Regions from separate parts of the Thermus brockianus genome, predicted to be linked through region 2. Evidence: riboswitches for the same ligand, from Rfam matches in the RefSeq annotation. Region 2 holds a riboswitch; the other holds the start of a gene.
The links. A riboswitch is a leader RNA that binds a small molecule or an ion and turns the genes downstream of it on or off. The one in region 2 is predicted to bind thiamine pyrophosphate.
Positions count from the first base shown of each region.

Region 1 (3,384 bases), 970 kb from region 2:
GGCGCGGCTCACCCCGGAGGACCTCCTGGAGGTGCCCCTGGAGGGCCCCTTCCCCCCGGGGGCCAGCGTGGAGAGCATCATCCACCGGGAGGTCTACCGGCGCACGGACGCCATGGCCCTGGCCCACGCCCACCCTCGGGTGGCGGTGGCCCTTTCCCTGAGCTTGGAAAAACTTGTGCCCCTGGACCTCGAGGGCCAGATCTACCTCAAAGAGGTCCCCGTCCTCTCCCCCAAGACCACCTCCGCCACGGAAGAGGCGGCCCTGGCGGTGGCGGAGGCCCTGCGGCACCACCCCGTCTGCCTCCTCAGAGGGCATGGGGCCTTCGCCAAAGGGACGAAGGAAAAGCCGGAGGAGGCCCTTCTGGAGGCCTATAGCCTCCTCACCACCCTGGAGGAGAGCGCCGAGGTCCTCCTCTACCACCGGCTTTGGGGAAAGGGATGAGGGTGCTTTTCGTGGAGGGCAAGGATCGGAAGGCCTTGGAGGCCCTGGCCCACAAGCTTCCCCACCCCTGCTGGCTCCTCGCGGGGGAAGGGGTCTTCCTCCTGGAGGTCTTCGGGGCCTCGGAGGAGGCCAGGGCCCTGGCGGAAGGCCTCCCGGGGGTTCGGGTCTGGGCCTTTACCCTGGAGGATGGGGTAGTCTATAGGGGATGCGGGAAGAAATCGGCTACATCCCCGTAGGGGAGGCGGAGCTTTACGTGGAGGACGTGGGGGATCCCCACGCCCCCGCCCTTCTGGTCCTCCACGGGGGGCCCGGGGGCAACGCCTACGTCCTCCGGGAAGGGCTCCAGGACTACCTGGAGGGCTTCCGCGTGGTCTACTTTGACCAGCGGGGCTCGGGGCGGAGCCTGGAGCTTCCCCAAGACCCCAGGCTTTTCACCGTGGACGCCTTGGTGGAGGACACCCTGGCCCTGGCCGAGGCCCTGGGGATAGAGCGGTTTGGCCTCCTGGCCCACGGCTTCGGGGCGGTGGTGGCCCTGGAGATCCTCCGCCGCTACCCCGAGGCGGAAGGGGCCGTGCTCCTCGGGCCTTGGGTGAGCTTTCCCTGGCTTGCCGCCCGCCTGGCGGAGGCAGCGGGCCTGACCCCAGGGGAAGACCCCGAGGAAAACCTCAAGGCCGCCTTGGCTAAGGCCGAGCCCAAGCTCCTCTTTGACCGGCTCATGTTCCCAAGCCCAAGGGGGCGCCTGGAGTACGAGTGGCTGGCGGAGGGCTCGGGGATCCTAGGCCCCGACACCCCGGCCCTGGCCTTCCTGCAAAACGGGCTTTGGCGCCTGGACTACACCCCCTACCTCACCCCCTCCTCCAAGGCCTTGGCGGTGGTGGTGGGGGAGCGGGACGGCACCAGCTACCCCTACGCCGAGGAGGTGGCGGAGCGCCTTCGGGCACCCATCCGCGTGGTGCCGGAGGCCGGGCACTACCCCTGGATTGACGCCCCCGAGGCCTTCGGCGAGGCCTTCCGCAGCGCCCTCACCCAGGTCCTCACCCCCCAAGGGTGGTAGACTGAGGGCGTCACCGGGGGTGCCCCAAAAGGGGCTGAGAGATACCCTTGGAACCTGATCCGGGTAATGCCGGCGTAGGGAAGGTGACGGGCCCCTCCCGGTGACAAGGAGGGGTTTTATGCGGAAAGCCTTGGCGCTCCTTTTCCTTTTGGCCTTCGGCCTGGCCCAAGAGGTCACGCTCCTCACCCACCAAAGCTTCTCCCTGGACAAGGGCCTCATCGCCCAGTTTGAGCGGGAAACGGGCCTCAAGCTCCGCATCCTCAAGGCGGGGGATGCCGGGGAGACCCTGAACCGGGCCATCCTCACCAAGAACGCCCCCATCGCCGACGTGCTCTACGGCTTTGACAACACCTTCCTTTCCCGGGCGTTGGAGGCGGACATCCTCCTCCCCTACCGGAGCCCGGCGATCCAAAGCCTCAAGGCCACCCTGCTCCTGGACCCCACCTTCCGGGCCCTCCCCGTGGACTACGGTTGGGTAAGCCTGAACTACGATAAGGCCTACTTCCAGAATAGGCCCCTGCCCAAGGCGCCCGAGGACCTGGCGCGGCCCGAGTACGCCCGGCTCCTCGTCGTGCAAAACCCCGCCACCAGCTCCCCCGGCCTCGCCTTCCTCATGGCCACCGTGGCCCGTTTCGGCGAGGACGGCTACCTGGACTTCTGGGCCAGGCTTAGGGACGGCGGGGTGCGGGTGGCCAAGGGCTGGAGCGAGGCCTACTACACCCACTTCACCCTGTACAAGGGGGATAGGCCCCTCGTGGTCTCCTACACCACCAGCCCCGCCGCCGAGGTCTACTACTCCGAGGGCAAGTACCAAGAGCCCCCCACGGGGAACCTCTTCCCCGAGCTTGCCTTCTTCCAGGTGGAGTTCGTGGGCATCCTAAAGGGCACCAAGAACCTGGAAGGGGCGAGGAGGCTCGTGGACTGGCTCCTCTCCCGCCCCGTGCAGGAGAACATCCCCACGGAGATGTGGATGTACCCCGCCCGCCGGGACGCCAAGCTCCCCGAGGTCTTCCGCTTCGCCCCGGAACCCTTGGGAAGCGTCCGGCTTGACCCCAAGCGCATGGCGGAGAACCGGGAGCGCTGGATTGAGGAGTGGACCAAGGTGGTCCTCCAGGGGCAAAGCCCGGAGGCGGTGCGCCGGGGGCGGCGCTAGGGGATGGCGCGGCTCGCCGGGGGGTTGGTCCTCCTTTTCCTCGGCTTCGCCCTCTTCTACCCCCTCTTCCGGATCCTCCTTTTGGGCCTAGGGGAAGGGTTCTGGAGCGCCTGGACCAACCCCTACTACTGGGAACGCTACCGCTTTAGCCTGGGGTACGGCCTGACCTCGGCCCTCCTCACCCTTACCCTCGCCCTTCCCTTGGCCTTCCTCTTCCGGCGGCGATTTCCCCTAAGGGCCTTTTACCTTTCCCTTTCCACCCTGCCCTTCGTCCTCCCTACCCCGGTGGTGGCCCTGGGGTTTTTGGCCCTTCTGGGCCCCCGGGGGGTCTTGGGGGTGGACCTTTACGGCACCTTCGCCCTCCTCCTCCTGGCGGCCGTCTTCTACAACCTGGGGCTCGCCCTAAGGGTCCTCCTCCCGGTGGCCTTGGGCCTCGAGGGGCCCCTGGCGGCGGCGAGGACCCTGGGGGCTACCCCGTTCCGCGCCTTCCTGCGGGTGGGGCTTCCCCTCCTCCTCCCCGCCCTGGGGGGAGCGGGGCTTCTCGTCTTCCTCTACACCTTCTCCGCCTTCGGGGTACCCCTCCTCCTGGGGGGGCCTAGGTACGCTACCCTGGAGGTGGAGGTCTACACCCTCCTCGCCCACCGCCTGGCCTTCCCCGAGGCGGCCGCCCTCATGGCCTGGCAGCTTTTTACCCTGGCCATGGCGGTTTTCCTCTACCTGCGCCTCCGGGCCTAC
Region 1 is NZ_CP016312.1:579,819-583,202, forward strand. It holds gene A0O31_RS02925 (fuculose-1-phosphate aldolase) at 1-442, shown strand, start outside; gene A0O31_RS02930 (hypothetical protein) at 439-678, shown strand; gene A0O31_RS02935 (alpha/beta fold hydrolase) at 648-1,496, shown strand; TPP riboswitch at 1,502-1,595, shown strand; gene A0O31_RS02940 (thiamine ABC transporter substrate-binding protein) at 1,615-2,649, shown strand; gene A0O31_RS02945 (ABC transporter permease) at 2,653-3,384, shown strand, end outside.
Region 1: linked by a shared signal. The riboswitch ahead of A0O31_RS02940 (thiamine ABC transporter substrate-binding protein) and the one ahead of thiE (thiamine phosphate synthase) in region 2 are both predicted to bind thiamine pyrophosphate.

Region 2 (3,384 bases):
GGCCCCGATGATCCCCGCCCCCACCACGGCCACCTCGGCCCTCACCCTGGCCTCCCCAAGGGCACCCCTTCCGTGGGGCTAGAGGGGCTCGCCCCCTCCCTAGGCCGCATGGGCCCCGCCAGGTAGGCCTTCCTCCCCGCCTCCACCGCCAGGCGGAAGGCCTCGGCCATGGCGGGCGGGTCCTTGGCCTCGGCGATGGCGGTGTTCACTAAGACGGCGTCCAGGCCCAGCTCCATCACCTCCGCCGCGTGGGAGGGAAGGCCGAGCCCGGCGTCCACCACCACGGGCGGGAGGCCTGGGCGTTCCCGGGCGAAGAGCTCCAGAAGGGCCCGCGTCTTCACCCCCCATCCCGAGCCGATAGGGGCGGCCAGGGGCATCACCGTGGCCGTGCCCAGGGCGGCGAGCCTTTTGGCCAGAACCAAGTCCGGCCCCATGTAGGGCAGGACGACGAAGCCCTCCTGGAGAAGCATCTCCGCCGCCTTTAGCGTCTCCAGGGGATCGGGGAGGAGGTAAGCGGGGTCGGGGATGACCTCCAGCTTCACCCAGTTCTCCCCTGTAAGGAGCCGGCCGAGCCGGGCAAGCCGCACCGCCTCCTCCGCCGTGCGCGCCCCGGCGGTGTTGGGGAGGAGGCGCACCCCCTCTAGGGCCTCCAGAAGCCCCACATGCCCCGGGGCCCCCACCTCCACCCGGCGCACGGAAACCGTCACCACCTCCGCCCGCGCCGCCTCTATGGCCTCCCGCATCACCGCGAAGTCCTGGAACTTCCCCGAGCCCAAAATGAGGCGGCTCGTGAGGGTTATGGGTCCCACCTGCCAAGCGTCCATCTATCCTCCTTTACCCCCCTTGCATCAGGGCCACCACCTCCACCTCGTCCCCCTCCTGGAGGACGTGGGGCGGAAGCTCCCTGCCGGAGTAGGCCTCCCCGTTGAGGAGGACGGCCACCCGCTCCGGCTCCACCCCCAAGGCCTCCAGCACCTCCTTAAGGGTCTTCCCCTCCAAGGGCTTGGGCTCGCCGTTAAGCCACACCATAAAGCCTCTCCCTAAAGGCCCGGGCTGCCTTCTCGGGGTCTTCGGCGTCCAGGATGGCCCGCACCACCACGATGCGCCGGGCGCCCGCCTCGAGGACCGCCGCCAGGTTTTCCAGGTTGATGCCCCCGATGGCGAACCAGGGCCTCTCCCCCAGGTTCTCCGCTGCAAAGCGGACGTAGCCGAGCCCCGCCGCCTTGCGCCCGGGCTTGGTGGGGGTTTCCCACACGGGCCCCACGGAAAGGTAGTCCGCCCCTTCCTCCAAGGCCCGTAGGGCCTGATCGGGGGCGTGGGTGGAACGGCCCACGAGGCCCTGGAAAAAGCGCCTGGCCTCCAGGGGCGTCAGGTCCCCCTGCCCGAGGTGCACCCCATCGGCCCCCAAGAGGGCGGCGAGGTCCGGGCGGTCGTTGAGGAAGAAGGGAACCCCGTAGCGCCGGGCCAAGGCCAGCATCCTTTCGCCCAACTCCAGGATGGGCCTGGCCTCCCAGTCCTTGGCCCTAAGCTGCAACACCTCCACCCCACCCCCAAGGGCCCGCTCGGTACGGGAAAGCACCTCTTCCCACGTCCAGCCAGGCCTTGGGGTCACCACCAAGTAGAGCCTTCCAAACAACCTTTCACCCCCTCAAGCCAGCGGCCAAGGCCCACGCGGCCCAAGGGGCATTTGGGTTTTGGGGATTGGGGATCCTCCGCATAGGCTTCCCTCCGCCGGCATTACCCGGATCAGGTTCCAAGGGTTGCTGGGAAAGACCCAGCTCTCAGCCCCTCTATTAGGGCACCCCTAGCCTGCAAGGGCCACTTTACCACGAAAGGGCCTAGGGAATGGAAAGGGGGACACAAAGGGCCTTATACCCTTGACATTCATGAGCTCAATGGTATACCATGCCCGGCAACCCTCCCTCTGGGAGGGGAAGGAGGGGAAGATGGCAGGGCTTTCCGAGGTGGTGGAAGCGGAAATCCGGTACCTGGAGGCGATGATCGCCCGCCTCGAGGCCGGGGAGGAAGACCCCGAGGACTTCCGGGTCTACCGGCTCAAGAACGGGATCTACGGGATTCGGGGACGCCCTGAGCACCACATGATCCGCATCAAGCTCCCCGTGGGCCGCATTACCCCAGAGGGCCTCCGGGTCCTGGCGGACGTGGCCGAGGCTTATACGGAAAACCGCCTGGCCCACGTGACCACCCGCCAGGCGGTGCAGCTCCACCACGTGCACCGGCGGGACGTGCCCAAGGTCCTCCGGGCGGTGAACGCCGTGGGCCTCACCACCCGCGAGGCCTGCGGCCACTCCATCCGGGCCATCACCTGTTGCCCCTACGCCGGGGTCTCCCCCGAGGAGCCCTTTGACGTCACCCCCTATGCGGAAAGGGCCTACCGCTACTTCCTCCGCCACCCCGTGGGGCAGAACCTGCCCCGGAAGTTCAAGGTGGCCTTTGAAGGGTGCGCCACGGACCATGCCCGCACCCCCATCCACGACATCGGGGTGGTGGCGGCGGTGGAGGGGGGCAAGCGGGGCTTCCGCATCTACGTGGGTGGGGGGCTGGGCGCCGCCCCCATGAGCGCCGAGCTCCTGGAAGCCTTTACCCCCGAGGAGGACCTCCTCCCCACCATGCTCGCCATCATCCGCCTCTTTGACCGCTATGGCAACCGCAAGGTCCTGACCCAGGCCCGGCTCAAGTTCCTGGTGAAGAAGTGGGGCATCGCCGCCTTCCGGGAGGCGGTGCGGGAAGAAAGGCGGGTGGTGAAGCTCACGGCAAGCGGGGCCGACCTCGAGGCCTGGGCCCCGCCCGAGGACTACCCGCCCCCTCGCCTCCCCAACCCGCCCCGAAAGCCCTTCTCCTTCGCTCCCGGCTTTGACGCCTGGCGGCGAACCAACCTCTTCAAGCAGAAGCAGGAAGGCTTCTACACCGTCACCGTGCGCCTCCCCTTGGGGGACATCACCCCCGAAGGGCTCAGGGCCCTGGCGGAAATCGCCGAGACCTACGCCGGGGAGATCCGAAGCGCCATCAGCCAAAACTTCCTCCTGCGTTTTGTGCCCGAGGAGGCCCTGGGTGGGCTCTACGAGGCCCTCCTGCAGGCAGGGCTCGCCCATACGGACGCCCACACCCTCCTGGACATTACCCGTTGCCCCGGGGCCGACACCTGCAACCTGGCCATCACCCGCTCCCGGGGCCTGGCCCAGGCCCTGGGGGAGAAGCTACAGGCCCTCCCCTTGGCCCAGGACCCAGGGGTAAAGGCCATCAGCGTCAAAATCTCCGGTTGCCCCAACTCTTGCGGGCAACACCCCATCGCCGACATCGGCTTCTACGGCTCTAGCCGCAAGGTGGGGGACCGGGAGGTGCCCCACTACGTCCTCCTCCTGG
Region 2 is NZ_CP016312.1:1,647,448-1,650,831, reverse strand. It holds gene A0O31_RS08910 (NAD(P)/FAD-dependent oxidoreductase) at 1-45, opposite strand, end outside; gene A0O31_RS08905 (thiazole synthase) at 42-824, opposite strand; gene thiS (sulfur carrier protein ThiS) at 835-1,029, opposite strand; gene thiE (thiamine phosphate synthase) at 1,016-1,636, opposite strand; TPP riboswitch at 1,707-1,816, opposite strand; gene A0O31_RS08890 (nitrite/sulfite reductase) at 1,947-3,384, shown strand, end outside.